DNA from 3 places in the Aeromonas oralensis genome. Region 3 is predicted to be linked to each of the others. Evidence: predicted binding sites of a transcription regulator. Region 3 holds the regulator's gene; each other region holds the start of a gene.
What was found. The regulator MetJ, encoded in region 3, represses methionine synthesis genes. The targets are predictions, from matches to a motif close to AGANNTCTAGANNTCT.

Region 1 (10,651 bases), 100 kb from region 3:
AGCAGCAGGTCCTGCAGCTTGTCCAGCTGCTCCCGGCACTCCTGCTTGCGTTGGCGCAGCGCCTGCTCCTGCTCCTTGTGGGTGAAGTAGCCGCCGAGGATCTGCAGCCGGGTCTGGTTGTGGGCCGAGGCCCCCAGGATCGGCGCCATGATGAGGCGGTTGGCAATACTGATGCCCCCCAGCAGGTGGCCCTTGCGCATGCCGCTGTCACCCACCTTGAGATCCTGGCCGCTGCGGCTGTAGCAGTGGCTGAGCTGGGTCAGGATGTGGATGTCACCACCGGCCTCCAGCTTGGCATACTGGGCGTAGCTGGCGTGGATCTCGCCCTGGGCGTTGAGGTGGCAGAGGAACTCGTCACTCTGTTCGCTCTTGCGCCCAATGATGCCGTTGCGCACCGTGATGGTGCCGCTCGATTCGATGTAGCCCCCCTCGACGAAGCCACCGATCACCACGTCGCCGCTGGTCTTTATCTTCATGCCCGGGGTGACGTCGCCCGCCACGATCAGCGCCCCTTCGAAGATGACGTGGCCGTGGCGGATATCCACCTGCTTGACGCTCAGCACGTCGTCCACCTTCATGCCGTTCTTCTCCTGGCGCGGCAGGCCGGGGCGGCTGGCCAGCAGCAGATCGGAGTCATCCGGTGAGAGGAAGGTGCCCTCGCCGGCCACCATGGGGCTGTCCTTGCCATGTTTGGCGGGCAGCTCCTGGCCAGTGACGGTGAAACCCGGCACCCCCTGAGTGGCGGGGTGGCGGCGCATCAGCTGGGCACCGGCCTTGACGGTGAGAATGGTGCCGAGGTCGCGCATGTCGACCCGGCCGTGATCCAGCTCCTGAGGCTTGAGGATCCGCTCGGCCGGGGTCTCCACCAGTCGCTCGAAGCGGGTGTCCTGACCATTGACGGCGGCCTTGCCCTGCGCCACCGGCAGTCTGAGCAGGGTGCCCGGCGTCGCCTCCTTGGCGGCCAGTACGGCGGCGGCGATGAGCGGCGCCTGCACCCCCTGACTGATCTCGCTGCTCTGGATCGCCTGCTCCAGCTGTTCGCTGGTGAGGTATTTGCCACCCCAGTCGGCGGTGATCTGTGCGGTGGCGCTCATCCGGTCCTTCTCCACCACCAGCAGGACGCTGGCATCGTGGCGCTGGGCGATGGGCACCGGGTTGCCGGGCACAGGGGCGGTCGGGTTGCTCAGCAGGGTGTTGAGCAAGCTGATGGCCTGCTTGATCCCCTCCGTCAACGGTTGATAGCGGCGGCAGTTGGAGGCCAGCAGCAGCGTCTGGATATCGCTCTCCGAGATGGGGTTGGTCAGCCCGGGCACGATGCGCAGGCAGGCGTATTCCATATCGGCTGACAACAGTAACCACTCTTTGCTTAACACCCGGATCCCTTCCTTCGTGCGCGTCCCTATTGGAACAGCTGCTTGTTTTCAGTTAATCGGCATTTTGTTAAAAATGCGAATCATCAACATGGTGCTGGTCTGCAGTATCCAGACATTTCTCCTTTTTGGTCAATGAGCTAAGCACAAATGGGTGAGCTGGGACGAGGAAATGAAAAGTAACAGGGAGTATGCTGACGACACCATGAGCCTGTCTGCGAGCCGCTCTCGGCTACCGTCCGACGGGGAAAGGGGGTGTCCCCGGGCGGATCTGCCACCGTGAGAGGAGTGTCGACCTTGCGTCATTGTCTGCTGCCCCTGGCCGCTCATCGTTTCAAGAAAAGTCTGGATTGATGTCCCGCGAGGGGTGAGAACCTGGTTGCTGGTTGCTGGTTGCTGGTTGCTGGTTGCTGGTTGCTGGTTGCTGGTTGCTGGCTCTCAGCGGCTGGCGGTGCGGGCCAGGGTGCGGTAGTCGCCGAGCACCGCCAGCCCCTGCAACTGGCGGCGCAGCATGTCGAGGGCGGCGAAGGCGAGGATCCGGCGGCCGCTGTCAGGATCCGGGTGGCTGACCTTGAGGGTCTGGCCGTGCTGTTGCCCGTCGACACAGAGCAGCAGCGGCACGCCGTCCGGACCAGAGCTGCCTATGGTCAGGCTGAGGGGGGCCGCAGGCGCCGCCAGTTGCACCAGTTCGCTGGCCAGGGCGTGGCTGAAGCTGGCCGTCAGGGCCGGATGCGGGTGGCACATGGCCAGCAGGGCGCCCCGGCTCTCCCCTTCCAGCAGCGTCAGCGGCCTATCCCCCAGCAGATCCAGGATCTGCTGCGCCGGCTCCTCATCGCCCCGTCCTACCAGCCAGGGCTCGATGGCCGCAAGCAGCCGCGCCTCGGCGGCGTCCATGTCCGCCGTGCTGGCGCCGTGGCCGATCAGCTTCAGCTCGATGAGCGGCATGGAGGAGCGGTAGCCGAGCTCGATGCCGGTGGGCCAGGGAGCCGCATCCAGCATGTCGCTGAGGGCCGACTCCGAGACGCCGAAGGTATAAAAGCGGCGCAGTTCGGTGTCGGTCTGCTCGCCGGCCAGCGCCTTGAGGCGCGGCATGATCTGCTCGCGCACTATCTGCTTGAATTCGAATGGCACGCCCGGGGTGAAGAAGAGCCGGCTTGGGCCCTGATGGCCTGCGTGGGTGACCACAAAGCCGCAGGCGGTACCGACCGGGTTGTCGAGGATCTCGCACCCCTGTGGCAGCCAGGCCTGCTTGGCGTTGCTGGCGGGCATGGGCCTGCCACGGCTGGCATAGCGCGCTTCGATGGTGGCGAGCCAGTTGGGAAACAGGGTGAGTGGCTGAGCGAAGGCCTCGGCTGCTGCCTGGGCGGTGAGATCGTCGGCGGTGGGGCCGAGCCCGCCGCACACCAGCACCACCTCGGCGCGGCTGGCGCTCTCTGCCAGCACGGCCTTCAAGTCCTTGAGGTTGTCCCCCACGGTGACGCGGCGGCGCACCTGCCAGCCCTGCTCCAGCAGCAGGGCGCTGAGCCAGGCGGCATTGGTGTCCACCACCAGGCCCGTCACTATTTCGTCTCCGGTGCTGATGATTTCGATGCGCATGGCGGGCTCCTTGGGGCTGACGGCTGGGCTGGGGTGGCCACCTGGGTAGCCGGGTCGATCAGGGCTTGGTGTGTTCGAAGTAGTAGCTGATGCGGGTGCGCGGGTTGAGGTACTCAAACACCGCCGGCGGCAGTCGCTTGGGATGGATCACCTTGGCGATGGAGAGCTCGGCCTGCTGCAGGTCGATGATGGCCGCCTCCTGGCGCGGGATGCGCGGATCGTACACCAGCACCGAGGGATAGAGCAGGCGGGAGGCGTTGACCGACATCACCAGCCCCACCTGACCATTGGAGAGCTGTACCACGCTACCGGGCGGGTAGATCCCCATCAGCCGGATCAGCATGCTGAGGAACTCAGGATTGAACTGGGCCTTGCGCTGCTTGTAGAGGCCGCTCAGGGCCGAGTAGGGCACCTTGGCCTGCATGTGGCAGAGGTTATCGTACTCGTTGATGAGCGAGACGATCTGGGTGAGCGGGTCGAGCTGCCCCTTCTTGAGCCCCTCCGGCCCGCTGCCGTCCAGGTATTCGTGGTGGTGCAGCACTATGCCCTTCGCCTCGGCCGGGAAGTCCTTGGCCAGATTGAGCAGATCCAGCCCGTAGCGCGGGTGCTGGGCCATCAGGTTCTGCTCCGGCTTGGTGAGCGGCTCGGTCTTGCGCAGGATCTGGCTCGGAATTTTCAGCTTGCCGATGTCGTGGAACAGGGCTCCCATGCCGACCTGGCGGATCTCGTCAGCCGACATGTTGCACTCCTTGGCCAGCAGCATGCTGAGCACGCTGACGTTGAGGGAGTGGAAGTAGAGGTTGTTGCCATCTTCGCTGTCGGAGACCAGGTGCAGCACCATCTCGTCCAGTGACAGCATCTGCTCGGTCATGGCGTTGACCAGCTCCTGCGCCTCGCCGATGGCGTTGAGGGGGCGGGACTGGATCTTGCTCATCACGCTGCGCACCTGGGCCAGCGATTGCTGGAACTGCTTCTCGCACTGCTGCAGATCGCGGCGATACTGTTGCAACTGCTCGATGCGGCGCTCTTTCTCCAGCTGCATTTCAGCCTGACGCTGGGAGGTATCCGGTGCCTCTACCGGCTGGGTCTGGATCTGGCTCAGCGGTTTGGGCGGGGCATCGCTCTTGTCGGGGATGATGGTGACGAGCTTGAGACCGAGCCGGCGAATGAGCTCGATCTCCTCTTCATTCTTGAGTTTGAAGCTGGAAAACAGGAAGGGGTGTTCGCGCCAGCCAAGTGGCAGAGAAACGTAATTGCCGACTTGCAGCCGGTCTACTGAAATCTTGATACCTGTCATTGTCTTGGATGCGAGAGACACACTGAGCCGTATGCTAGTCAAAGGTGGGGGTGAATACAAAAGGTATCTGATGACAGGTCGGGTGGCTTTGTTATAGGCTTCTGGATGTCCAGACATATTTACCGATGCAGTACAGGGAGTAAGCATGCCGATCAAGATCCCGGATCAGTTACCCGCCGCCGAAGTGCTGGGGCAGGAGAACATCTTCGTGATGACGGAATCCAGGGCCGTCACCCAGAACATCCGCCCGCTGCGGGTGTTGATCCTCAACCTGATGCCCAAGAAGATTGAAACCGAGATCCAGCTGATGCGGATGCTCTCCAACTCGCCGTTGCAGGTGGACGTGGATCTGCTGCGCATCGACGATCGGGAGTCGAAGAACACGCCCCAGGCGCACCTGGAGAACTTCTATCACGACTTCGAACAGGTGCGCGGCAACAACTACGACGGCATGATCATCACCGGGGCGCCGCTCGGGCTGGTGGAGTTCGAGGAGGTGGTCTACTGGCCGCGCATCGTCGAGATCATCGAGTGGTCCCATCAGCACGTGACCTCCACCCTGTTCCTCTGCTGGGCGGTACAGGCGGCGCTGAAAGCCCTGTACGGCATGGAGAAGCAGACTCACGGCGAGAAGCTGTCCGGGGTCTATCGCCATCACCGGCTCGACGAGCACGAACCGCTGCTGCGTGGCTTCGACGACGAGTTTGTGGCGCCTCACTCCCGCTATGCGGCGTTCGACGGGGATCTCATCCGCGCCCATACCGATCTGCAAATCTTTGCCGAATCGGCAGAGGCCGGGGTCTATCTGGCGGCCACCAAGGATTGTCGTCAGGTGTTTGTCACTGGTCATCCGGAATACGATGCGCTGACCCTGGATGGCGAATACCAGCGGGATCTGGCGGCCGGGCTTGAGCCCGTCATTCCGGTCAACTACTACCCGGACAACGACCCGACCCGGACCCCGCGCGCCAGCTGGCGCAGCCACGGTCACCTGCTGTTTTCCAACTGGCTCAACTACTACGTCTATCAGCTCACCAGCTATCGCGTCGAGGATATCGGCAAGGTGTTTACCTATCAGCAGAACTCGCCGTCGAGGTAGGGACTGGCTCAGTCGCCCTCGGCCAGCCGCGCCGCCAGCCTGTCAAGCCACTGGCGGTGGCAGGCCAGGGTGAAGGCTTTGGGCCGGTGGGCCCGGATGGCGGCCATCGCCTCCTGCTGGGGCTGGCCCAGGCTCATCAGCAGAGCCGCCGCCACCAGCCCGGTGCGGCCGCTGCCGCCCTTGCAGTGGATGACCAGGTGTTTGCCGTCCCGCAGCAGTCCAACCAGGGCTGGCAGAGCCCGCCGCCAGGTGGCCTCGAAGGCGGCATCGGGAGCCTGATCGTCTTCGATGGGCAGCTGGAACCAGCGCATGCCGGCGGCCTCGATCTGCTGGCCAAGCGTGCCGAGTTCGAGCCGGGCCAGTTCGGCGTCGGTCATCAGGGTCAGCACGCCGTGCGCCCCGGCCAGCTTGAGCTGGCCCAGCGCCAGCGGCAGCGCCACCTGCTGGGTGCCGGGGCAGGGGGTCAGCAGCAGTTGGCCATCGACGCGGGGGACTTCCTGGCTCCAGAAGGGGTGAGACGGGTGCATAAAGATCCTTATGACGCCAGAAACGGCGAGGCAAGCCGGGCCTGACCCGGTTTTTGAGTGCGCCAAAGCATAGGGGGCGCGGCCCCGATGTCAATCTGCGTTGTGTTCGGCCCGGTTTACGGGCAGAGTCTAAAAAATTGAGCGGTTCAAGGAGTAAAGATGAGAAACCTGGATCAACTGGATCTGGATATCCTGGCCCATCTGTTTCGCGATGCGGGCATGACCAACAAGGATCTGGCCGCGCTGGTCGGGGTGGCGCCGTCCACCTGTCTGGAACGGGTACGCAAGCTGCAGCAGGACGGGGTGCTCAAGGGCGCCCACTGCGAGGTGGATTACCAGGCCCTCGGCGGCCATATCCAAGCCATGGTGTCGCTGCAGCTGGCCCGCCACAGCCGCCAGATCATCGATGCGTTTCGCGACGCCATCCTGGCCCTGCCCGAGGTGATCAGCCTGTTCCACATGGGCGGCAAGGATGACTTCCTGGTGCATCTGTGCGTCGCCGACACCGAGCACCTGCGCAACTTCGTGTTCGATCACTTCACCTCCCGCGAAGAGGTGGTGCACCTCGAGACCTCGCTGGTGTTCGAGCACAAGTTCAGCCGCTCGCTGCCCTGCTTCCTCAACACCTGACGCCCCGTCTGCCTCCTACAAAAAACCCGCCAATCGGCGGGTTTTGTTTTATTGCGCTCAGTTCAGCACGGTGCGGGTATCCGGCGCCGTCCGGTAGAGCCCCTGCTGGTAGGCGAGGCTGCCCCACAGCGCCAGGCCGAGGGCCGCATCCTTCATGGTGGCCGGCTGCGGCGCCGGGGTGAGCGTCTCTGTCGCATCCTCATAAATGAAGCCTTCCGGCGCTCGCTCAGGCTGCAGGATCACCACGTCCTTGCCGCGCATCAGGGCGAAGTTCTTGTCGTACTGCATGATGGCGCGCCCCGGCCAGTCGGCGGGCATGCGGGTCAGATCCTTGCCGAGCATGGGGTAGTCGGCGCTGATCCCCATCAGGGAGAGCAGGGTCGGCGCCATGTCGATCTGGCTGACGATACGCGGATCCTGTCTCGGCGCTATGCCGTCACCCACTATGACCCCCGGAATGTGGAAGCGGGGGATGGGCACCAGGCTGGCACCGCTGACCCGGCTGTCGTGATCGGCGATGACCAGGAACAGGGTGTCCTTCCAGTAGTCCGACTGCTTCGCCTTCTTGAAAAACTCGCCGATGGCGTAGTCCGCGTACTTGGCGGCGTTGTTGCGAGTCTGCTTGGGCTGCTCATAGAGGGCGATGCGATCGTCGGGAAACTCGAACGGATCGTGGTTGCTCGAGCTGAACACCAGGCTGAAGAAGGGCTTGCCCTGCTTGCTGAGCGCCCGGAAGGTCTCGTCGGCCTTGGCCATCAGATCTTCGTCAGAGGCGCCCCAGGAGCCCTCGAACACCGGATTCTTGAAGTCCTTCTGCTCGACGATAGTGGTGAAGCCGTTGCCGAGGAAGAAGCTGCGCATGTTGTCGAAGTGGCTCTCGCCGCCGTAGATGAAGCTGGTGTCGTAGCCCCGCTGCTTGAGCAGATCGGCGATGGTGAAGAAGTTGGTCTGGCTGCGGCCGAGCTTGACCACGGCCTGGGCCGGGGTCGGCGTGAAGCCGGTCAGCACCGCCTCGATGCCGCGCACCGAGCGGGTGCCAGTGGCGTAGAGCTGCTCGAACGCCCAACCCTCTTTCGACAAGGCATCTATGTTGGGGGTGAGCGGCAGGCCGCCGAGGGAGCCGACGAACTGGGCGCCCAGGCTCTCCTGCAGCAGGATCACCAGGTTCTTCGGCTTGCCGCCGTAGCTGGCCTCGTTGAAGGTTTGGCTGGGCAGGATGTCGGAGCTGAATTCATGGGATTCGCGCCCGCTCTCCTGGCGAACCAGATCCAGAATGCGCTGGCGGGGCAGCTCGCCGTAGAACTGGCTGGCATCCTCCTCGGCCCGCATCTGCTTGATGGCGAAGAACAGGGAGTAGGAGGAGTTGACGGTGAGCGCATTGACCAGCGGATCGCTGGCAAACGCCACCATGGCCGGGTTGAGGGCGCGGTGACCCAGGCTGGAGCGGGCACCGAGAAAACCGATGGCCAGGATCAGCAGGGCGAAGGCGGGCCGCCAGTACCAGCGCGGGAAGCTGATGCCGCGCAGCAAGCGGCCGCTCAGCCACCAGCCGCCCGCCAGCACGGCGCCGCTGAACAGCAGTGCCAGCATCAGCTCGCCCTTGCGGCCGGCCCACAGCATGGCGAACACTTCTTTGGGATAGATGAGGTATTCAATGTAGAGGCGATTGGGCCGCACCCCGTACTCGGTCACGAAGGAGGGGGTTGAGATCTCCAGGAAGAGCAGCAGCCAGAGCCCCAGGGTCAGCCAGACCCGGATGAACTGCAGCCAGGCACGGCCCACGGCATGGGGGCCGGCCAGCAGCAGGGTGAACACGGCGGGCACGCCCCACAGCCAGCAGAGGGTGGCGAAGTCGACCCGCAGCCCCTGCAGCAGCATCTCCTGCCAGCCGGCGACGGCGTCTACCCGTTCCAGCTGCCAGAGGCCGAGCGCAAGCCGGCTGGTGGAGAGAGATACGAGCGCGATCAATGAAAAAATGGCGATGGGCCAAAACGGTCCCAGCCATCGTCTGATAGTGGTCATTGTTGTTCCTACAAGCCTGTTTGCACCCGTCCACGAGCGCATTGTTTTTATATTGCAGGGTTATGACAGCGGGCCCGGGGAAAGGTTGCGTGTAGGTGCTGTTTAAAAGGATGTTTTGGCACGATTTATGATTTTTATGTGAGGGCGCGCAGGGATTGAAGACAGCATAAACGGCTGGAAAAACTGTGATCCTGCTGGCAAAGCGGTGCGGGGGGCTTATCTATAATGGCGCCGAATTTTCTCAATCGGAGCCGAAGGGATGCCGGTCTTTATCGATGTGGAATATTTGCAGGGGTGGAGCCTGTTCGTGGTGCTCTCGGACGGTACCACGGGGGCGCTGGACCTGACTCCCTGGCGCACCCAGCCGCTGTTTGCGGCGCTGGATTTGGAGCGGCGCTGCGCCCGGGTCTTCATCAATCGCCACCACCAGCTGGAGTGGCCCGCCGGCTGCATCCTGTCGGCCCACGAGGTCTATCACCTGATCAAGCCCATCGACGAGCGGGAAGCGTTCAGCTAACCCCCTGTTTTTGTGAGCCATCCCAAGATTCCTGTAACGGGAATGTTTGAGCGTTTGCCTTCCTTACCCAATTTGGGTAAAACCTGCGCAACATTTTGCCAACCCTAGCTTGGCTTCGCCTTAGAGGGCTTGCCGCCACTGCGCCGCAGGCCTTTACTGCAGCCTGACTGCAAACCTTCCAGCAGCTGAATGGTTTTGGCGGTTGGAATTAAAACAACAATATAAACAGAGAGATAAGGAAAGAGTATGGCTTGTCATATGCGCACCCCGCTGGCCCTGCTGGTGGGCGGTTTTGCCTGTCACGGCGCCGCCGGCCAGGAGCCGGTCCAGCAACTGGAGCCCATGGTGGTGGTCGCCAGTCGTCCCGCCAGCACCCTGGAGGTGACCCTGGATCCCAAGAAACCGGGCTCCCCCATGCCAGCGGCCGACGGTGCCGGTTACCTCAAGAACGTCACCGGCATGAGCATGGTGCGCAAGGGGGGCTTGGGTGGCGATCCCGTACTGCGGGGAATGGGCATGTCCCGCCTCAACGTGCAGATGGATGGCGGCATGCTGGCCGGTGGCTGCGGTGGCCGGATGGACCCGCCCACCGCCTACGTCTTTCCTCAATCCTTCGACCGGATCCGGGTGCTGAAGGGGCCACAATCCCTCGAGCAGGGGGCGACCCTGGCGGGCACCGTGCTGTTCGAGCGGGACAGGCCCGAGTTCACCGCCCCCGGCGTCAAGGCCGAGGCATCGGCGCTCTATGGCAGCTTCGGGCGTGACGACCAGATGCTGGATGCCACCGTGGGGGCGCCGCAGGGCTATCTGCGCGGCCAGTTCACCCACTCCGACAGCGATGACTATCGCGACGGCCACGGCGACAAGGTGCGCTCTTTCTACCGGCGCGAGAACGGCACCGCCCAGCTTGGCTGGACGCCCAGTGAGCACACCTGGCTCGAACTCACCGCCGAGCGCAGCAACGCCCGCGCCGCCTATGCGGATCGCACCATGGACGGCCCCATGTTCGATCGGGAATCCTTCGGCCTCAAGCTCAGGCAGGAGCAGATCAGCCGCCACTGGCAGCGCAGCGAGCTGACCCTGTGGGACAACGACATCGACCACATCATGGACAACTTCAGCCTGCGTCCGAACAGCGGCATGAAGATGCTCTCCAACCCGGACCGGCGCAACACCGGCGGGCGCTGGGCCAACGACATCGCCCTGCCGGCCGACTGGCTGCTGACCGCCGGGCTCGACAGCAACCGGGATCAGCACCGCAGCCGGGGCGGTGTCGACTATGCCACCAAGGATCGCCAGCGCACCCTGCGTTTCGAGCAGCAGGGCGGCTTTGCCGAGCTGGGCCGCCAGCAGGGGGCTCACAGTTACAAAGGGGGTTACCGGCAGGACAGGGTTGAGACTACCCGTTATGGCGCGGGGGATCAGACCCTCTACAGCGATACCCTGACCCTGGACAGCGGCTTTGGCCGCTACGAATACCAGTGGTCGCCGGCCTGGTCGAGCTACCTGGCCTGGGGCCAGGCGAAACGGGCTCCGGACTACTGGGAGCGCAGCAAGGACAGCGTGCCCTTCATCCTCAACCCCGAGCGCAGC
Region 2 (10,651 bases), 400 kb from region 3:
CATTGCCGAGGAGAAGCAGGATCGCCTGTTTACCCCGTTCGAGCAGGTGGAATCCGACATAACCCGACGCTTCGGTGGTACCGGGCTCGGCCTTGCCATCTGTCACCAGCTGGCCCAGAAAATGGGGGGCTCGCTGGTGCTCGAGAGCAAGCCGGGGCATGGTACCCGGCTCACCTTCGACTTCCCGTTGGCGGAGTGTCAGTGGGATGCCCCGCCGCTGGCAGGCCACGATTGGTGGCTGTTTGGCGAGGATGCGGCCCTGCAGAGCGCAATGCAGCGGCTGGGGGCCAGGCTGCATCGTCTGGATCCACAGCAGTGGCAGCAGCCGGTGAGTGGTTTGTTATTAGCAGAGGAGAGCTGGCTCGAGCAGGCCCTGGGCAGCGAGTGGTTGACACATTTGCAGCGCTCGGCCCTCAAGGGCATAGTGCTTTCCCCGCAGGAGGCCTTGCGCGGCCGCATGGGGTCGGGGGCCTGGTGGCGGCTGGGGCAGTCGCCGCTCTATCCTGACTTGCTGCTGGAGACCTGTCACCAGTTGCTGGGAGAGGCGGCGACCAGCCCGGTCGAAGCCAATGCCCCCAAATTGCAGGGACGGGTGCTGGTGGCCGACGATCACCCCATCAACCGTGCGCTGCTGGCTCGCCAGCTGGCGATCCTCGGGGTGGATGCCGAGGTGGTGGACGATGGTGACAAGGCCCTGCGCACCTGGCAGGGGCAGGCATTCGCCCTGTTGCTGACCGACTGCCACATGCCGGTGATGGATGGCTACAGCCTGACCCGGGCTCTGCGGGCACAGGGGGTGTCGGCTCCCGTCATCGGGGTGACGGCCGATACTTCCGAAGAGGCCAGCCTGCAGATGCAGGAAGCCGGCATGAACGACATGCTGTTCAAACCCTATACCCTGGAAACGCTGCATCAGATGTTGATGCGCTGGTTGCCGGTGAGTAGCCAGACAGAGGAGCCAATCCCAGCTCCTGCGCCAGCCAGCGAGCAGGGGGAGTGCTGGATCTCGTTGTTTGGCGATGAGGCGGTGGCGCGCAGCATGGCGCGGGAGTATCTGGATTCCAATCGCCAGGATGGTGATGACATGATGCAGGCACTGGCCAGGCAGGACACCTATGCCCTGGTGGAGACGGCGCACCGCATCAAGGGGGCTGCCCGCATGGTGGGGCAGCAGGCTCTGGCGGAGGAGGCGGCCCGGCTCGAAACGGCGGCCCGCCTCAAGCAGCTGGACGAACTTACCGAGTTGAGTCAGACGGTACTGGCGCTGATGAACTCAATTACATGCGAAATTGGATTATGGCTCGATGAACAAGACACAGCATGAGTTGGTGATCATGGTGGTGGAAGACCACGCGTTCCAGCGCAAGGCGTTGATGCACCAGATCCGCGGACTCGGTTACGGCTCCCTGCTGGAGGCGCAGGACGGGGTGGAGGCGCTGGCCATGTGTCAGCGTCATCAGGTCGACATCCTGTTTTGCGATCTGCGCATGCCGGGCATGGATGGCATGGCGCTGTTGCGTCGCCTCTCGCTGGGTGGTTTTCGCGGCGGCATCATCCTCTCCAGCGCGCTGGAAGATGACGTGGTCGAGGCTGTGCTGCGCATGAGTGCTGCCTATGGTCTGCAGGTGCTGGGACGCATCGAGAAGCCCTCCAGCCAGCAGCAGATCAGCCAGCTCATCGGCGCCTGGCGCCCACAGCAGGAGCGAACCCAGGAGGAGGACGGCCACCGCCTGACTCTGGATGAGTTGAGCCTGGCGCTGGAGCAGGATCAGCTGCTGCCCTGGTATCAGCCCAAGGTGAGCTTCGGCTCCGGTCAGTGGGTCGGCATGGAGGCGCTGGCGCGCTGGCAGCACCCGGAGTACGGCCTCATCTCGCCGGCCCGCTTCATTCCGCTGGCGGAGCATAACGGCCTTATCGATCAGCTGACCGAGGTGATCATCAGCAAGTCGCTGCGCGATGGCCACCTGTGGGAGCAGACCGGGCTCTCCCTCAACCTGTCGATGAACCTCTCCACTACCTCCCTCATCGAGGGGGATCTGTGCAATACCTTGATCAACCAGTGCCAGCGCTGGAGCATCAACCCCGAGCTCATCACCCTGGAGGTGACCGAGAGCTCGTTCGTGAAGGATCTGGGCAAGTCGCTGGAGGTGCTGACCCGCCTGCGCATGCACGGTTTCGGCCTCTCCATCGACGACTTCGGTACCGGCTACTCCTCCATGCAGCAGCTGGCCCTGTTGCCCTTTACCGAGCTCAAGCTGGATCGCTCTTTCGTCGATCGCTGCTTTGAGGACCCCTCCCGCTTGGCCATAATAGAGTCAAGTATCGAGCTGGCTCGCAAACTGGGGCTCAAGTCCGTCGCCGAAGGGGTGGAGGATGAACTCACCTGGCGGCTGCTGGCGCGGCTGGGGTGCGACGTGTGCCAGGGCTTTTTCTCGGCCCGGCCCATGCCGCGTGAGGAGTTGATGGGATGGCATGACTCCTGGCGTGAACGGCTACCGGCGCTGCTCGGAGCGTGAATGTCGGGCAGGATGCCCGCAACGAAACAAGGATGTTCATGAAAATTTCAAGCAAGTTGCTGCTCAGCTTCTGTTTTATCAATCTGCTGGTGATCCTCTCTTCCAGCCTCGTCTACCACCAGCTCGGCCGCATCGGACAAGCCGGCAGCGCCCTGCTGGAGCAGGCTCTACCCGCTCTGCAACGGGATGAGGCCAGCCAGAAGGCGCTGGTGGCGACCATCTCCTCCCTGCGGGCCTATCTCATCCTGGGCAAGGATCCGGCGCAGGCCGCCCGCCTCAAACAGGAGTGGGAGGAGGCCTGGCAGGTGATCGAGCATCAGCAGTTCACCGCCGAGCTGACCCGCTCGCTCAAGGCCTTCAAGACCAGCCAGCAGAAGGTGTGGGACATCGCCCATACCGGCGAGAACCTGCCCGCCCATACCCTGATGCTGCAGGAGGCGGGGCCGCTGGCGGAGTCGGCCCTCGATCAGCTGCAGTCCTTTGCCAACGAAGAGGTGGCTACCCCGCAGGATCAGCTGCCCGGCGATCGCCGCCTGCTGCTCAAGCAGGTGGGGGATGCCTACAACGGCCTCTCCAATGCGCTCTCCGCCCTGCGCGACTTTCTCATCTCCGGGGATCCGGACTATCGCACCAAATACCAGGATTATTACCAGTTCCACCAGCAGCGGGTGGCCGAGCTGAAGCAGCAGGAGGCCAACTTTACCGAGGCGCAGAAGGGGATCTGGTTGCTGTTCGAGGAGATGTCGGCCCCCTTCGCCGAGCTGGTGGGGCAGGTGATCAGCAAGCGGCAGGCGCCCGACTGGGATCAGGCCAACCATCTGATGGCGACCGAGATTGAGCCGGCTCTCGGTCAGCTGGCGACCCAGCTGGCCGGCCAGGTGACCCAGACCCGCGCCGAGGTGGAAAGCATGGGCCAGAAGATGACCAGCGCCGGTCAGGCCATCAATCGTACCCTGCTGCTGGCCACCCTGACCGTGATCGTGCTGGGTACCCTGGTGGCGCTGTTGTTCAGTCGCCGGCTGACCCGGGACATCGCCAGCCTGGTGCTACGGGCCGATCTGGTTGCCAACGGCCGGCTGCCCGCCCGCCCACTGCCGGTGCAGAGCCAGGATGAGCTGGGTGGGCTGACGGGCTCCATCAACCAGATGTCCGGCCAACTGCGCCAGCTGGTGGGGGAGATCCAGGGGGCTGTGGGGCAGGTGGACGGTGCCTGTGGCGAGGTGGGCAGCACCACCCGCGCCATCGTCACCGATCTGGCGAGTCAGAATCAGCGGGTCGATACGGTGGCGGCGGCCATCGAACAGATGTCGGTCAGTACCCGGGATGTGGCGGGCAATATCGCCGAAGCGGCGCGGGCCGCTCAGCAGGCCGAACAGCAGACTCGCCAGGGCGGCCACGAGCTGGCCCGCATGACCGCCACCATGCAGCAGATCGCCGCCATGATTGCCGAGGCGAACAAGGCGATGGGTCTGCTCAGCAGCCAGAGCGAGCAGGTGGGACGCGTCACCGAGGTGATCGCCACCATCGCCGAGCAGACCAATCTGTTGGCGCTCAATGCCGCCATCGAGGCGGCGCGGGCCGGCGAGCAGGGTCGCGGGTTTGCCGTGGTGGCCGACGAGGTGCGGCTGCTGGCGAGCCGCACCAGCCAGTCCACCGAGGAGATCAGCCAGACTATCGCCAGCATCCAGCAGCAGACCCGCCAGACCGTCAACACGGTCGGCAGCGGCACCCGCTTGGTGGAAGAGGGGCGTGGCGCCGTCGACTCGGTGACCGATACCCTGAATGCCATGCTGCAGCTGGTGCAGGATCTGTCGGGCCAGCTGGGGGCCATCGCCACCGCGACCGAGCAGCAGTCACGGGTGGCCCAGGAGGTGGCGGGAACGGTGGAGGAGATCGCCGGCCTCAGCCGGCAGTCGAGCCAGCGTAGCCAGCAGGGGGAGGAGATAGTGGCCAGGCTGGCGCAGGATACCGGTCGCTTGACGGCGGTGATCAGCCGCTTCGAGCTGGATGCCTGAGGTGGACAAGGGGTATGAAAACGGGGCAGGCCACTGGGCCTGCCCCGTTTTTTAGCCTGACTGGCGCAAGAGGTGGTTGTTCTGGCCAGTCAGCGGGAGTTCGGTGTTGGTTGCCGGGACAGTTCAGCCGACGGAAGGACTGGTTGTCGGCGCTGCTGGTCTCCTGGTTGAGCAGGTTTACCAGCAGGAATCAGGCGTTTCTCGCCCGTCAGTCCAGCCGACGGAAGGACTGGTTATCGAAGCTGCTGCTGGTCTCCTGGTTGAGCAGGCTCACCAGCAGGAATCAGATATTTCTCGCCCGTCAGTCCAGCCGACGGAAGGATTGGTTGTCGAAGCTGCTGCTGGTCTCCTGATTGAGCAGGCTCACCAGCAGGATCGCCCGTTTCTCGCCATCCGGCTCCAGATAGATGGCTTCGAAGCCGGCCAGCGGACCGGATTCTATCAGCACCTTGTCGCCCTGGGTCGGCAGGCTGGCGTAGCTGGCGCGGGCCTCGTCGCTGTCGTCCCGGCTCATCAGCTGATAGACCAGCTGGCTGCTGATGGAGGTCCACTCCCGACCGAAGTGGATGATCCGGCTGATTCCGCGGGTCGACTTCAGGGTGACCGGGGTGACCTCTTCCAGATCCACGTAGATGAACAGATAGTTGGGGAACATGGGCTCCCGCACCGGGACACGCTTGCCCCGCCGCAGTTTTTCAATTTCCACCATGGGGTAGTAGGACTCGATCCCCTGTGCTTCGAGATGGGCGCGGGCGCGGGCCTCTTCTTTTGGCTTGCAGTAGGCCAGATACCATTTTTTCATGTGCTGAGTATGTTCGTGTTGCCGTGCTCGCCGATATGATAACGGCAGCAAAAAAAAGGCCACGCATTGCGTGGCCTTTTTTGCCGAGTGAGTGATTACCAACCTTTCACCAGGCCGCCCTTGAACAGTTCCAGCCCTTTCTTGTAGACGTCGTCGGTCTGGAAAGCCTGTACGAACTGTTTGACCTTCTCGTCATCCTTGTTGTTGTCGCGGGCAACGATCAGGTTGACGTAGGGGGATTCTTTATCCTCAACAAACAGACCGTTCTCGGTCGGGGTCAGGCCAATCTGACCGGCGAAGGTGTTGTTGATGATGGCCAAGTCCACGTCTTCCAGCGAGCGCGGCAGCTGGGCAGCTTCCAGCTCGACGATCTTGAAGTTGCGCGGGTTACTGGCGATGTCCAGTACGGTCGCTTCCAGACCGGCGCCCTCTTTGAGCTTCAGCAGACCTTGCTTCTCCAGCAGGATCAGGGAGCGGCCCAGGTTGGTCGGATCGTTCGGCACCGCGATCTGGGCGCCATCTTTCAGCTCGCTCAGCGCCTTGATCTTCTTGGAGTAACCGGCGATCGGGTAGACGAAGGTGTTGCCGACCGGCACCAGCTTGAAGCCGCGATCACGGATCTGGGCATCCAGATAGGGCTTGTGCTGGAAGGCGTTGACGTCGATGCTGCCATCGTTCAGTGCCACGTTCGGGGTGACGTAGTCGGAGAAGTTGACCACCTCGACGGTCAGTCCGTATTTCTCCTTGGCCACTTTGGCGGCCACTTCAACCAGCTCGGTCTCGGGGCCGGCAATAGCGCCTACTTTCAGGGTCTTGTTCTCTTCCTTTTGACCGCAACCGGCCAGTACCAGAGTGGCCAGCAGGGCTGCCGCAACGGATTTGATGCCAAATTTCATAAAACCTCCTGTCAGAAATCGACGATTAACGATGATCACATTTGTTGACCAGGCGCTCACCCGCGCTCTGGATGAGTTGAACCAGTACGACCAGAATAACCACGGTTACCAGCATGACGGTCGGGTCGAAGCGCTGATAGCCGTAACGAATACCCACATCGCCCAGACCACCGCCCCCGATGGCACCGGCCATGGCGGAGTAGTTCACCAGCGTGACGAGGGTGATGGTGACGCTGTTGAGGATGCCGGGCAGGGCCTCGGGCAGTAGCACCTTGGTGATAATTTGCAGGGGCTTGGCACCCATGGCCTTGGCCGCTTCCAGCAATCCGTCCGGCACCTCCATCAGGGCCCCTTCCACCAGGCGAGCGATGAAGGGAATGCAACCGACAGTCAGCGGCACGATGGCGGCAATGGTGCCGATGCTGGTGCCGACGATCAGCCGGGTCAGCGGGATGATGGCGACCAACAGGATGATGAAGGGCACCGAGCGACCCACGTTGACCACCATGCCCAGGGTACGGTTGAGCAGCGGGTTGGCCAGGATCTGGCCAGCCTTGGTCACGTGCAGTGCCACACCGAGCGGCAGGCCGAGCAGGCAGCCGAACAGGGCGGAGGCAAACACCATGATGAGGGTGTCGCCCAGGGCCGTGAACAGCAGATTAATCATGGCTTCGGACATAACCCATTACCTCCAGCTGAATATGGTTGTCGATGAGGAACTGCTGGGTTGCCTCGCACTGGGCTTCATCCCCGAACAGCTCTGCCAGCAGGAAGCCGAATTTGACGCCCCCGGCGTATTCGATGTCGGCGCTCAGGATGCTGATGTCGATGTTGAAACGGCGGCTCGCCTCGGAAATCAGGGGCGTGTCGACCGTGCTGCCGGTAAAGCCGAGTTTCACCAGCGGATAGCTGCCGGGGACCCGCTCCGCGCTCATCCGATCCTGATACTCCTGGGGCACTTCCAGGTGGATGGTGGAGTGGATGAAATCCCGCGCCAGCTGGGTCTTGGCATTGCTGAAGAACCAGGCCACTTCACCCTGTTCGATCAGCCGGCCGTCGCTGATGATGGCCACTTCGTCACAGATCCCCTTCACCACGTCCATCTCGTGGGTGATGAGCAGGATGGTGAGCCCCAGCTTGACGTTGATCTCCTTGAGCAGGGTCAGGATCGAGCGGGTGGTCTGCGGGTCGAGGGCCGAGGTGGCCTCGTCGCACAGCAGTACCTTGGGGGCCGGCGCCAGCGCCCGGGCGATGGCGACCCGCTGTTTCTGGCCACCGGAGAGCTCGGACGGATAGGCGTGGGCACGGGCTTCCAGCCCGACCAGTGCCAGCAGCTCTTCGACCCGTTGCTGGATCCTCTCTTTGCTCCAGCCCGCCAGCTCCAGCGGGAAGGCGATGTTGGCAGAGACGGTACGGGAGGCGAGCAGGTTGAAGTGCTGGAAAATCATCCCGATCTGGCGACGAGCCTGGGTCAGATCCCGTTCGCTCAGGGCGACCAGATCCTGGCCGTCGACAATGACTTGACCTTCCGTCGGGCGCTCCAGCAGGTTGACGCAGCGGATGAGGGTGCTCTTGCCGGCACCGGAGGCGCCGATCACCCCGAAAATTTTGCCTTGTGGCACATGCAGGCTCACGTCACGCAGGGCGTGCACGGCATCACTGCCTTTACCGTAGACTTTGTTGAGACCGATCAACTTAATCATGGATTCTTCCGTGCTAACAGCCTTAAAGCACAGGGCGCTACAGGCGGGTGAATTGGGCAGAGGTTTCACTGGGTTACTCTGCCATCATGGAGGATGATGCTAAGATGTCTGGATGGCCGTGTCAACGCGTGTTTATACATCTAGACGTCTAAAAAAGTGCTAAGGATTCCCGCCTGCCGACTAACGCCGACGATGAACTCGCTCACATCAATATTGTATTTGGTGGTATGGCATAATTGCCGAATATCACATGGTAAATATCTACTTACAACCTCCTTTATTAGTCGCCAGCCGGATTCACCTGCTCATCCTTTTATCGCCCCCGGGTCGGCACAAATCATTCCACTTTGTATCGATCGCTGATTTCTTGGCCACTGGCTTGATGCAGCACAACAAGGGCTGTGCTTTGGCTTGGATTGCAATTGCCTGTTTTTTTATACTTAAAGGGCACGGTATACAGGAGGGCAACCTGATGCGATTTCAACAAATCAAAGACTTGCTGCTCTATCTGGAGCAGGTGCATCACCAGCTTGGGCTCTGCTACGGGCGTCTCATGGCACAAGTGGATGGCGAGCGCAGCCGGCTGCTGCTGGCCTATCTGCAGCAGCGCGAGGAGGCAGTAAAGAGCCAGCTGGATGACTACCTGAGTGAACTTGGCGAAGGGGTGAAGGAGACCTGGCTGGAGCGAGGCTTCAGCGAGGATCTGCTGCCCGGGATCCGGCGCCTGAGCCTGCCCGCCACGGCCCAGACCCAGGATATAGTGCAGCTGGTGTGCCGTCAGGAGGAGAAGCTCATCGGCGAGCTCAGCCATCTGGCCCGGGAGTGTCCGACCGAAGAGACTGTGCGGCTGCTCGGCGGCCTGGCCGAGCAGGAGCAGACCCGCCTGACCCGCTTGGTACACGGCGCCCATCGGCTCGACGACTTATAGGAAATAGCTGGCCGGGTGACATGTCCCCGGGCGACAAGTACGGTGAAAAATGGGCGCTGAAAACAGCAGAGGCCCGGCAATGCCGGGCCTCTGCTGTTTGTTCACGACGGCGTCATGCCGGCTGGCGGGCGGCGGTGAGCTCGGCAGCGTGCAGGGCGGCGCCTATGATGCCGGCCTGATTGAGGTTGGCGGCCGCCACCAGCGGGGCCCGGGTCTCAATCTTGTCGATGAACTTGTCGAGCTTGGCGGCGCTGCCGCCGCCCAGGATGAAGAGGTCGGGGGAGAACAGAAACTCGAGGCGGGCCAGGTACTTGTTGAAGCGCTTGCCCCAGCGGCCCCAGGAGAGATCCTCGCGTTTGCGCACCGCGTCCGAGCAGTAGTGCTCGGCCACCATCCCTTCCAGCATCAGATGACCCAGCTCGGTGTTGGGCAGCAGTTGACCGTTGACGAACACGGCGGTGCCGATGCCGGTGCCGACCGTGATGAGGATGATCACCCCCTTGCTGCGATCCTTGCCGGTCCCGAAGCGCATCTCGGCCAGACCGGCCGCATCGGCGTCGTTGAGCACGTGGCAGGGTTGGCCGGTCACGTCGGCGAACAGGTGGGCGACGTCGGTCTCAATCCAGCTCTTGTCGATGTTGGCCGCGCTCTTGGCGATGCCGTTGTGGATGGTGGCGGGAAAGCCGCAGCCCACCGGGCCCTTCCAGTCGAAGTGTTCCACCAGCGCCTTGAGGGTATGAGCCACGGCGGCCGGGGTAGCCGGCTGCGGCGTCACCAGCCGGTGACGTTCGCCAATCAGCTCGCCCGTTGCGGTGTCGACCAGGCATCCCTTGATCCCCGAGCCACCGATATCCACTCCCAACATCTGCATCCGCTTGTTCCTTTTATAGTGCCGACGATCGACCGTCGGCAGAGCATGAAAAAATGGCTTCGATCCGGCAAGGGGCAGATCGTCTATGCGTGATCCGGCAGACCTTTTTCGATGCAGCGGATCAGCAAGCGCGTCTTTTTGTTGTCATCCTGCTGGCGTTTGGCCAGGGTGGCCAGCGCCCATTCGATGTGTTCCGCCACCATGGGGTCGGCTACTGCCAGCGCCTGCTGCAGGGCCGTCATGACCTGCGGGCTGGCCGGGCCGTTGCCAAGGGCCACCGCCAGGTTGCGGCGCCAGCGCTGATAGCCGATGCGGCGGATGGGGCTGCCTTCGGTGTGCTTGAGAAACTCGCTCTCGCTCCAGCCCCACAAGGTCAACAGCGGCGGGCGATGCAGATTGGGGCGCGGGCTGAAGTCAGGCTCCGGGCTGGCGTTGGCATAGCGGTTCCAGGGGCAGATGAGCTGGCAGTCGTCACAGCCATAGATGCGGTTGCCCATCAGCGGCCGGAACTCTTCGGGGATGGGGCCGTCGTTCTCGATGGTGAGATAGGAGATGCAGCGACGGCCGTCCACCACGTAGGGGGCTATGATGGCGCCGGTGGGGCAGATGTTGATGCAGGCCACGCACTTGCCGCACTGCTCTTTCTCCACCGGTGCATCCAGCGGTAGCGGCAGGCTGAGCAGCAGCTCCCCCAGAAAGAAGAAGGAGCCCGCCGACTCGTTGAGCAGCAGCGAGTGTTTGCCTACCCAGCCGAGGCCAGCCTTGGCCGCCAGCGGCCGCTCCAGAATAGGGGCGGAGTCGACGAAGGGGCGCCAGCCCAGCGCCTCGCAGCGCTGCTCGATGCGCTCCCCCAGCTGCTTGAGCCGGTTGCGCAGCAGCTTGTGGTAGTCGCGGCCGAGGGCATAGCGGCTGATGTAGCC
Region 3 (10,651 bases):
CTGAATTGACGGGAATGTAAGTAAGTTACATGACATCGCACCTCGGGACAGGTGATGGAAATACATGTTCTGAATCGGCCTGTTATTTGACCTTGCGCAGACAATCTGGGTAGATTGTCACCCTAAGATGACGGAGCATATGTTGTAATCGCACAACAATAAGTGAGGTCGTCTCTCACCCCGGATGGGTGTCAGGCACCAACAAGATAAGGATGTGGAATGAACGAAAAGTACGCCGCACTACGCGCCAACGTAGGCATGCTGGGTCAACTACTGGGCAAGTCCATCAAGGATCATCAGGGACAGGCCTTCCTCGACAAGATCGAAACCATTCGCCAGCTGGCCAAATCCTCCCGCAAAGGCAATGAGACGGACCGGGAACGTCTGCTCGATACCCTGCGCAATCTGAGCGATGACGAGCTGCTGCCGGTGGCCCGCGCCTTCAGCCAGTTTCTCAACCTGGCCAACGTGGCCGAACAGTTCCACACCATCTCCCGTCGCTGCGAAGAGCAGGTCTGTACCCCGGATCCGCTCGAGCAGATGTTCGACAAGCTGAAAGCCTCCAATCTGTCGCAGGAAGCCATCATCCAGGCCGTGCGCGAGCTGGACATCGATCTGGTGCTGACCGCTCACCCCACCGAGGTGACCCGTCGCACCCTGATCCACAAGCACGTACAGCTCAACGACTGCCTCGAGGCGCTGGAACTCTCCGATCTGCTGCCCCGCGAGCGGGACAAGATCCTCAATCGCATCGAACAGCTGGTCAACCAGGCCTGGCACACCAACGAGATCCGCGAACAGCGCCCGACCCCAGTAGACGAGGCCAAGTGGGGCTTTGCCGTGGTGGAAAACAGCCTGTGGCCGGCCATCCCCGAATTCATGCGCAATCTGGACGAGCGGCTGCAACACCACCTGGGTGTGCGGCTGCCGCTGGATGCCGCGCCGGTCAAGTTCACCTCCTGGATGGGCGGCGACCGCGACGGCAACCCCTTCGTCACCGCCAAGGTGACCGCCGAAGTGCTGGAGCTGGGCCGCTGGATGGCGGTGAGCCTGTTCTACAAGGACATCAAGGAACTCACCTCCGAGCTCTCCATGTCCGACTGCACCGACGCCGTGCGCGAGCGGGTCGGCGATCACCCCGAACCTTACCGCGCCCTGGTACGCGAGCTGCGCGAACAGCTGCGCGAGACCCAGGAGTTCCTCACCGCCAAGGTACAGGGCCAGGCGAGCGAGAGCCGGGATCTGGTCAAGACCACCGCCCAGCTGCGCGAGCCGCTGGAGCTCTGCTACCACTCCCTGCACGCCTGCGGCATGGGCAACATCGCCGACGGCATGCTGCTGGACGTGCTGCGCAAGCTGGCCTGCTTCGGCATCCACCTGGTCAAGCTGGACATCCGCCAGGATGGCGAGCGCCACGGCCAAGTCTTCTCCGAGCTGACCCGCTACCTCGGCATGGGTGACTACGCCGAGTGGAGCGAAGATGACAAGCAAGCCTTCTTGCTGAGCGAACTCAACTCCCGCCGCCCGCTCATCCCGACCGACTGGGAGCCGAGCGACGAGACCCGCGAGACCCTGGATACCTGCAAGGTCATCGCCCAGCACGACCCCGACGCGTTCGGCATCTACATCATCTCCATGGCTGGCGCACCGTCCGACGTGCTGGCGGTGCAGCTGTTGCTCAAAGAGGCCGGCTGCAAGTTCCGCATGCCGGTCGCCCCGCTGTTCGAGACCCAGGAAGACCTGATGGCGGGCACCGCCGTGATGGAACGCCTGCTGTCGGTGGACTGGTATCGCGGCTACATCCAGGGCCGTCAGTACGTGATGATCGGCTACTCCGACTCCGCCAAGGACGCGGGCATGATGGCCGCCGGCTGGGCCCAGTACGCCGCCATGGAATCCTTGGTGGCGCTGGCCGAGGCCAACAACCTGCGCCTCACTCTGTTCCATGGCCGTGGCGGTACCGTCGGCCGTGGCGGCGCGCCTGCCCATCAGGCGATCCTGTCGCAACCGCCGGGATCCCTGCGCGGTGGCCTGCGGGTGACCGAACAGGGCGAGATGATCCGCTTCAAGTTCGGCCTGCCGAAAGTAGCCATCCAGAGCCTCAACCTCTACACCAGCGCCGTGCTGGAGGGGAACCTGCTGCCGCCGCCCAAACCCAAGGAGTGCTGGCGCGCCGTAATGGAGCAGCTGGCGTCAGTCTCCTGCGATCACTACCGCAGTATCGTGCGTGGTCATCCGGACTTCGTGCCCTACTTCCGCGCCGCCACCCCCGAGATGGAGCTCGGCAAGCTGCCGCTCGGTTCGCGCCCCTCCAAGCGCAAGCCCAACGGCGGGGTCGAGAGCCTGCGCGCCATCCCCTGGATCTTTGCCTGGACCCAGAACCGGCTGATGCTGCCGGCCTGGCTCGGTGCCCACAAGGGGCTGCAGCAAGCCATCGCCGACGGTCAGAAGGGCGTGCTGGAAGAGATGAGCCGTCAGTGGCCCTTCTTCCGCACCCGCCTCGAGATGCTGGAGATGGTGTTCCTCAAGGCTGACGTCTGGCTCGCCGAGTACTACGACACCCGACTGGTGCCCAAAGAGCTGTGGGGCCTCGGCAAACAGCTGCGTCAGGAGCTTGCCGATTCCATCCAGGTGGTGCTGGAGCTGCGCCCGCAGGGCGACTTGCTCGACGACCAGCCCTGGATCAAGGAGTCCATCAAGCTGCGCAACCCCTACACAGACCCGCTCAACGTGCTGCAGGTCGAGCTACTGGGCCGCTCGCGCAACCATGCCGAGACCCTGCATCCCGAGCTGGATCAGGCGCTGATGGTCACCATCGCCGGCATCGCAGCCGGTATGCGCAACACGGGTTGATGGCTGACAGGCTGCAACGCAAATAGAAAAAGGGCGCCAGATTGGCGCCCTTTTTCTATTTGGAACAAATGCCAAAGAGCCGTCAATGACGAGAAGATTGAGATAACAGCCCGTTTGTACATTCCTTCAATCTTATCTTCGGCTACCTATCAGATGATTCCGATAGCTCTTCACCAAGCAATAGGGACATGCCAGCATCGGAGCTCAAAAGCTGACATAGATAATTACGCCCCTCCTCAAATGCTTTCAACATGGCTCTAAACGCTAGGCGGTTTTCTTCAATCTTCACAGATATATGAGCCAAGTGGATTAATGCACTCTCACAATTCTCGTCTGAATTAAGTGGAAACGTTTCAAGGAAATGGTGCACCAATTCATTACGCATCCCAAGCAGATTCCGTAAACGCACACAATGCTCTTCGATATTACCTAATTCAAACTTAAAGCGGATATAAGGCAGACCAATTCCAGCATCCAGCTCAGGTTCATTTTTGCTTTCACCCATGCGATTTACAAATTCGCCAATCAGCTGTCCCAGCATTCTTAGGCTAAGCGCCTGTGCATCCAGCTTTCGATTATCTTCCAGCGTATCTATATTGCCCTCCATCTTCAGCACCGGGAGCACCCGCTTAAGCAAAAGTTCAAACTGCTGAAGATTGAGCAGACATCTCCCATAGAGCAATATCACTTGCTCTTTCTTCTCCTTGTTTACATCTGTATTTGCATTATCGTCCATGGAAAATATCCTTCCTTATGTCAGCCATTAATATTCGGATAACTCATTATTAATGATATATGTAAGAAAAAGGCGCCACTATGGCGCCTTTTAATTCGGTTAGATAGGTGGGTCCCAGTCCCCACCATGTGCCTTAGAGAGAGGCACAGATCTGCCAGAGGTCGTACTGGATGGCGGCGGCCGTCACTTCCCGGCCTGCGCCCGGCCCCTGAATTACCAGCGGGTTGGTGCGATAGCTGTCGCTCTCGATGGCGAAGATATTGTCGCACGGCAGCAGGTTGGCGAACGGGTGGTGGGGCTCCAGCGCCTCCAGCCCCACTCGCGCCTTGCCGTCGTGCTCGAAGCGGGCGACGTAACGCAGCACCTTGCCGACCCGGCGCGCCCCCTCGAAGGCGGTCTGGATCGAGTCATCCAGATCCTTGAGCCTGTCCATGAACTGATCCGTGCTCACCTTGCGCAGCGGGACGGGCACCAGGTTCTCCAGCTCGATGTCGGCAGAGTCGAGCTCGAAGCCCGCCTCCCGCGCCAGAATGAGCAGCTTGCGGCGCACATCCTGGCCGGAGAGATCCTCGCGGGGATCCGGCTCGGTCAGGCCATGTTGCCACGCCTCGTCCACCAGCTCGGAGAAGGGGCGAGTACCGTCATACTGCTGGAACAGCCAGGAGAGGGTGCCGGAGAAGATGCCGGAGACCCCCTGAATGCGGTCGCCGCTCTGGCGCAGCATCTGGATGCTGGACTGGATCGGCAGCCCGGCACCGACGGTTGCGTTGTAGCGCCACTGCACCTGATGGTCGCGGCAGGTCTGCTTGATGCGCTGGTAGAACTCGCTGTCGGCGGCGCCAGCAAACTTGTTGGCAGCGATGATGTGAATGCCGAGCTGGGCAAAGTCCGGGTAATAGCGGCTCACCGTCTCGCTGGCGGTCATGTCCAGCGTAATCAGGGTATCGAAGCCGTGCTGCTCCAGCTGGGCCAGCAGCTCGGGCCAGATCAGCGGTTTGGGGTTGAAGTTGTCCTGTACCTTGAGCGGATCCAGTCCCTCTTCATCGAGCAGTCCCCCTTCCGAGCTGAACACCCCGTAGAGGGTGAGCGCCAGGTTAAGTTCATGTTCGAGCCGCTCCTTCTCGCGAGCGTAGAGATTCAACCAGTGACCGCCGATGTTGCCCTTGCCGAACACCACCAGCCCGACCCGGTTCGGGCGGCTGAACAGGGCGCTGTGCAGGGCGATGAGCAGTGGCTCCAGCACCACCTGGCGCAGCACAGCCACCAGGCTCAGGCCGTCTTTGGCCACCTGCACGAACTCCAGCGGCTGATCCGCCAGCAGTTGGTAGAAGCGGTGGCACTGCTCGGCGTTGTCGGTGACGCCAGCCCCCACCAGCGCCACCAGGCTGTAGCCTTCACGCTGGATAAGACCGGTGAAACTGCCCTGCAGCTGGAAGTCGCGCAGCAGCTCGAACGCCCCCTGCGCCACCTCGAGGGTGTAGGCGAGGCGCAGGATCCGGCGATCCGGCTGGCGCTGCAGGGTGAGCGGGTTGAGGCGATGGCGGGCCAGATGGGCCTCGATGGCTGCCACCGTCTGCTCATAATGGGTCTGCGGCAGCACCTTGAGCTCGATGAGGGCGATCTGATCCACCGAGGAGACGATGCGGGCGCCGCCGGAGCGCGGGGCACGGCGCAGGATGTGGGTGCAGCCCTCATCCGGGTTGTAGCTGCAGCGCAAAGTGAGGCGCTGGCGGCTGTCGGCCACTGGCTGCAGGGTGCGCGAGTGCAATACCGAGGAGCCGAGGCGGGCCAGCTCGTTCGCTTCAGCCAGGCTCAGACGCTCCAGCAGGCGCGCCTCCTTGACCCGGCGCGGGTCGGCGCTGTAGACCCCGGCCACGTCGCTCCAGATGGTGGTGGATTCGCCGTCCGCCAGCAGGGCCAACAGGCTGGCGCTGTAGTCGGAGCCGTTGCGGCCAAGCAGCAGGGAGCGTCCCTCCATGTCGGCGGCGATAAAGCCGGTCACCACGATGCGCCCGGCGTGTTCCGCCAGCCGCGCCTTGAGCAGTTCGCTGGACAGCGCGGTATCCACCTTGACCAGGGCGCCATCCTCGGCGCGCAGGAAGCTGCGGGCATCGAGCCAGATGGCCTTGTCGCCGCGGCTGGTGAGCAGGGCCGCCAGCAGGCGCGCCGACCACACCTCGCCAAAGGCGAGCAGGCCGTTGCGCTCGAAGCGGTCAAACTGCCCCTCAAGCGTCTTGGCGATGAGCTGCATGTCGTCGGCTAGCTGCTTGCTCAGATCAAGCTGCAGTTCACCTTCCAGCAGGCCGTCGATCAGGCTCTGCTGATAGGCCTGCAGGGCCGAGATGGCCTCGCCGGCAGCTTCATCGCCTGCTTCGGCCAGCTCCACCAGCTGGATCAGCCGGTTGGTGGTCTTGCCGGCGGCGGAGACCACCACCAGCTCTCGCCCGCCCCCCTGCTGCTCGGCTTGCTGTTCGAGAATGCTGGCGACCCGGCGATAACAGACCGGATCCGCCAGACTGCTGCCACCGAATTTGTGGACGTGACGTCGCGTCAAGCCTGCTTCTGTTGCCAACGCGATCTCTCCTTGTTGCTGCTTTTCCATTACTTCGCCACCTGCTGTGCCTGTGCAAACGCCGCGGCCAGATCGGCCACCAGATCCTCACCGTGCTCGATACCGACCGACAGGCGCAGCAGCTGGCTGCTGATGCCTGCCGCCTGCTGGGCGGCCGGGGTCATGGCCCTGTGGGTCATGCTGGCCGGATGGGCCACCAGACTCTCCACCCCGCCGAGGGATTCGGCCACCGAGAAGAGGGTGAGGGCCGCCAGGAAGGCGCGAATGCCCGCCTCATTGCAATCGAGCTCAAAACTTAGCATGGCGCCGAAACCGGACTGTTGACGGCGCGCAATATCATGGCCCGGATGGCTCGGCAGGCTGGGGTGATAGATGCGCTTGACCAGTGGCTGCTGCTGCAGGAAGGCGAGGATGCGGTCGGTGTTCTCCTGATGGGCGCGCAATCTGGGGGCCAGGGTGCGCAGGCCGCGCAGGGTGAGGTAGGAGTCAAACGCCCCGGAGGTGAGCCCCAGACAGTTGGCCCACCACACCAGGGAGTCGGCCAGCTCGTGATCCTTCGCGATCGCCACCCCGCCCACCACGTCGGAGTGGCCGTTTATGTACTTGGTGGTGGAGTGCACCACCAGGTCCGCCCCCAGCGCCAGCGGCTGTTGCAGCAGTGGCGAGAGGAAGGTGTTGTCCACCGCCACCTTGGCGCCCGCCGCGTGAGACGCCTCGGCGATGGCGGCGATGTCCACCACCCGCAGCAGCGGGTTGGAGGGGGTTTCCACCCAAACCAGCGCCGGCTGCTGGGCCAGCGCTTCGGCCAGTGCCGCCGCATCCCCCTGATCGACGAACTGCACCCGGTAGTGGCCCTTGGCCGCCAGGTACTCGAATAGGCGCCAGGTTCCGCCGTAGCAGTCGTGGGGAGCGATCAGCAGATCCCCCGCCTTGAGCAGAGCGGTGGTCACCAGATGGACGGCCCCCATGCCGGTGCCGGTCACCACGGCGCCGGCGCCCCCTTCCAGTGCCGCCAGCGCGTCCGCCAGATTGGTGCGGGTCGGGTTGCCGGAGCGGGCATAATCGTATTGACGAGGCTCGCCAAAGTCGGCAAAGGTGTAGTTGCTGGAGAGGTAGATGGGCGGCACCACGGCACCGTGCTGTGTGTCTGTCTCAATCCCGGTGCGTACCGCCTGGGTGGCCTTGTGGGTCATGTCACTCTCCTTGATGTCTCTTCACACGCTGGCATGCTGTTTCTGCCACGCGCCATCCCGCCATTGCAGGCTCATGGTGAACCACACTACGCCAGCTTAAAAAGGCCGTCAACACTTCTAGACGTCTAAATGGCTTTGCTGTTGGATTGCCATTAAATTCCTTAAGGGTTAAAATCCGCGCTCACGGCTAAATGAGAACAGGTGGATCATGGGTACAGAGTGGAACGGCGACTACGTCAGCCCCTACGCGGAACACGGTAAGAAGAGCGAACAGGTCAAGAAGATTACCGTCTCGATCCCGCTCAAGGTGCTGAAGGTGTTGACCGATGAACGCACCCGTCGCCAGGTGAACAACCTGCGTCATGCGACCAACAGCGAGCTGCTCTGCGAAGCCTTCCTGCACGCCTTCACCGGTCAGCCGCTGCCCTGCGACGAAGATCTGCGCAAGGATCATCCGGACAGCGTCCCTGCCGAGGCGCGTGCCATCATGGAAGCGCTGGGCAAAGAGATCGAAGATTTCGACGCCGAGTAATCCTGCAGCAGATGCCAAACAGCAAACCCCCTTCGATGACGCGGCCCCAGGCCGCGTCATCGCTATCCGCCCCTTTCAGCCTGCGTCGCTACCAGAGCGACGTCTGCAGCCACAGCCACGACCATGCCCAGTTGGTGATCCCCCTCGACGGTCCCATCGAGATCGAGGTGCAGGGCCAAGGGCGGCGGATCACCCCCGGCTTTACCTGCATCATTGCCCCCGGTGAGCGGCACGACTATGCCGCCGATCCGGCGCTCTCGTTTCTGGTGCAGGAGAGTCACTGGCTGCCCGGCGAGCTGGGCGAGCGCCCCTTCATCGAGCTGGACGAGGCCCAGCGCCACTACCTCGCCTTCCTGCACCGCATGGTGGCCGAGGGGCGCCACGTGGCCGGCATGGAGCAGGTGTGGCTGGGTCTGCTGGCAGAGGCGCAGCAGGCAGGCTCGCGCGGCCGTGCCCGCCTCGCTCCGCGCATCGGCAAGGTGCAGCGCCATATCGAGGCGCATCTCGCCGAGCCCCTCAACAACGAGCGGCTGGCCGCCATCGCCTGCCTCGGCCAGAGCCAGTTCAAGCACGCCTTCCAACAGCAGGTGGGGATGAGCGTCTCCCACTACATCCGGGCGCGGCGCATGGCGCTGGCGCGTACCCTGCTCGCTCACACCGTCCTGCCCGTCGGCGACGTGGCCAACCGCTGCGGTTACCAGAATCAGGGGGCCTTCGGCGAGCGCTTCCTGACCGAAACCGGACTGACCCCTTCCCTCTGGCGCCAACAAAACGGCCGCTTGCCGTAACCGGGCGGCCGTTTGCCGAAGACGGCGCAGGTGGTTTCGAGGCATGCTGAGGCTCATGCAAGGTATGGGCAACGAGGAGCCAAGATGCAGACCATAAGCTGGCAGGATTTCGAGATGGTGGAGCTCAGGGTGGGCACCCTGGTGCGGGTCGAGCCCTTCCCCGAGGCGCGCCGCCCGGCCTACAAGGTGTGGGCGGATTTCGGCCCCGAGCTCGGGGTGCGCAAGAGCAGCGCCCAGATCACCGACCTCTATCAACCGGAGACGCTGGTGGGCCGCCAGATCGTCGCCGTGGTGAACTTTCCCCCTAAGCAGATAGGGCCGATCCAGTCGGAGTTTCTGCTGACCGGTTTCTACCGGCCGGACGGCGCCGTGGTGATCGCCATCCCCGAGCAGACGGTGCAAAACGGCGCCAAGCTCGGCTGAAGCCACCACCGGACCGATACAAAAGAGGCGACCCTGGGGTCGCCTCTCTCTTTGCGGCTGGTTGCTCGCCGTTACTTCAGCAGGCTGAAGATCAGCGCCGACACCGCCAATGAACCGGTCAGCAGGATGAAGCCGTTGGCCCAGCGGTGGCGGAAGCGGGCCAGCGCCTCCACCTTGTAGATGGCCACCACTGGCATGATGAACAGGATCATGGCGATCACCGGGCCGGAGAGGGTCTCCATCAGCCCCAGGATACCTGGGTTGATGATGGCGGCGCCCCAGATGGAGAAGAACATCAGGGCGATGCCGAGCCGGTCGGCCTTGGCCAGCGACAGGCCGGTGGGCTTGGCGATCAGGCTTTTCAGGCTCTCGCGGGCACCGAGGAAGTGACCGAGGAAAGAGGAGCTGATGGCGATGAAGGCGATGAGCGGCCCCAGGGTCACGATCACCGGATTGTCGGTGATGTTGGCGAGGTAGGAGAGCACCGAGACGTTCTGGGCCTTGGCCTCGGCCAGCTGGGCCGGCGAGAGGCTCAGCACGCAGGAGAAGACGAAGAACAGCACGAAGCCCACCAGCATGACGGTGGTGTTGCGCAGGATCAGGCTGCTCTTGGCTTCCGCCTGCTCGCCGTACTCCCGGCGCTGCACGTTGGCAAAGCCGGAGATGGCGGCGGCGTGGCTGAAGGCGAACACGGTGACCGGCAGCGCCAGCCAGACGGTGTTGAGGAAGCTGCCGCCCTCCAGGCTGCCCAGCTGAGGCCACTGCCACTGGGGGATCAGGTAGCAGGAGAGCGCCGCCAGGATGGCCGCCAGCGGATAGACCATGACGGCAAAGGCGCGCAGCATCGCCTTCTCGCCGGCCAGCATCACGGCGATCATGGCGAACACCAGCAGACCGGAGAGCATCACCCGGTTCGGGGCATCCATGCCGAGCTGATTGATCATGAAACTCTCCACCGTGTTGGTCAGCCCGACCCCGTAGATGAGCAGGATCGGGAAGATGGAGAGGAAGTAGAGCGCCGAGATGAGGCGGCCGGCCATCTTGCCGAAGTGCTCCTGAGCCACCTCGGTGAAGTCGGCGTGGGGGCGCGACGAGGAAAGCACGAAGCGCGCCAGCCCGCGGTGGGCCAGGAAGGTCATGGGGCCGGCCAGCACGGAGACGATGATGAGGGGCCAGATCCCGCCCAGACCCAGATTGATGGGCAGGAACAGGATGCCGGCACCGACGGCGGTGCCAAACAGGCTGATGACCCAGTGGGTGTCGTGGCGGCGCCAGGGGGTAGCGCTGACGGTGGTGGAGCAGGAACCGGACAGCTCCTTGGTGACGTCTACAGATAAACTCATTACTAATTCACTTTTTGTCAGTGTTTTAATCTGAGATCATTGTGGTTTATCGGGATTTAATCCTCAAAAATCCACCCTGAAACATATCACTACCATTACGGGCTTCAGCCAGTGAGATTGGGAATGGAATCGGGATCACATAAATAAGTAAAACTGAATTTTATTAAAAATATGAAATTTAAAACCAAATTTTCACTCTTGGTCAATTTTT

Region 1: a site for MetJ is predicted at 4,367-4,382, ahead of metA (homoserine O-acetyltransferase MetA). Genes of this name have one in related genera too.
Region 2: a site for MetJ is predicted at 8,067-8,082, ahead of metN (methionine ABC transporter ATP-binding protein MetN). Genes of this name have one in related genera too.

What each region holds. Positions count from the first base shown of each region.
Region 1 is NZ_CP187186.1:350,007-360,657, forward strand. It holds gene ACPDZI_RS01760 (DUF342 domain-containing protein) at 1-1,373, opposite strand, end outside; gene ACPDZI_RS01765 (CinA family nicotinamide mononucleotide deamidase-related protein) at 1,809-2,966, opposite strand; gene ACPDZI_RS01770 (HD-GYP domain-containing protein) at 3,025-4,263, opposite strand; gene metA (homoserine O-acetyltransferase MetA) at 4,409-5,362, shown strand; gene ACPDZI_RS01780 (cyclin-dependent kinase inhibitor 3 family protein) at 5,371-5,889, opposite strand; gene ACPDZI_RS01785 (Lrp/AsnC family transcriptional regulator) at 6,049-6,519, shown strand; gene ACPDZI_RS01790 (LTA synthase family protein) at 6,577-8,541, opposite strand; gene ACPDZI_RS01795 (DUF2442 domain-containing protein) at 8,801-9,058, shown strand; gene ACPDZI_RS01800 (TonB-dependent copper receptor) at 9,305-10,651, shown strand, end outside.
Region 2 is NZ_CP187186.1:853,021-863,671, forward strand. It holds gene ACPDZI_RS04225 (ATP-binding protein) at 1-1,324, shown strand, start outside; gene ACPDZI_RS04230 (EAL domain-containing response regulator) at 1,305-2,516, shown strand; gene ACPDZI_RS04235 (HAMP domain-containing methyl-accepting chemotaxis protein) at 2,555-4,531, shown strand; gene rfaH (transcription/translation regulatory transformer protein RfaH) at 4,833-5,333, opposite strand; gene metQ (methionine ABC transporter substrate-binding lipoprotein MetQ) at 5,429-6,229, opposite strand; gene ACPDZI_RS04250 (methionine ABC transporter permease) at 6,255-6,908, opposite strand; gene metN (methionine ABC transporter ATP-binding protein MetN) at 6,889-7,932, opposite strand; gene ACPDZI_RS04260 (hypothetical protein) at 8,405-8,860, shown strand; gene ppgK (polyphosphate--glucose phosphotransferase) at 8,973-9,731, opposite strand; gene queG (tRNA epoxyqueuosine(34) reductase QueG) at 9,815-10,651, opposite strand, start outside.
Region 3 is NZ_CP187186.1:453,734-464,384, reverse strand. It holds gene argE (acetylornithine deacetylase) at 1-4, shown strand, start outside; gene ppc (phosphoenolpyruvate carboxylase) at 220-2,853, shown strand; gene ACPDZI_RS02285 (hypothetical protein) at 2,996-3,589, opposite strand; gene ACPDZI_RS02280 (bifunctional aspartate kinase/homoserine dehydrogenase II) at 3,723-6,191, opposite strand; gene metB (cystathionine gamma-synthase) at 6,191-7,354, opposite strand; gene metJ (met regulon transcriptional regulator MetJ) at 7,563-7,886, shown strand; gene ACPDZI_RS02265 (helix-turn-helix domain-containing protein) at 7,922-8,674, shown strand; gene ACPDZI_RS02260 (tRNA-binding protein) at 8,759-9,097, shown strand; gene ACPDZI_RS02255 (aromatic amino acid transport family protein) at 9,169-10,440, opposite strand.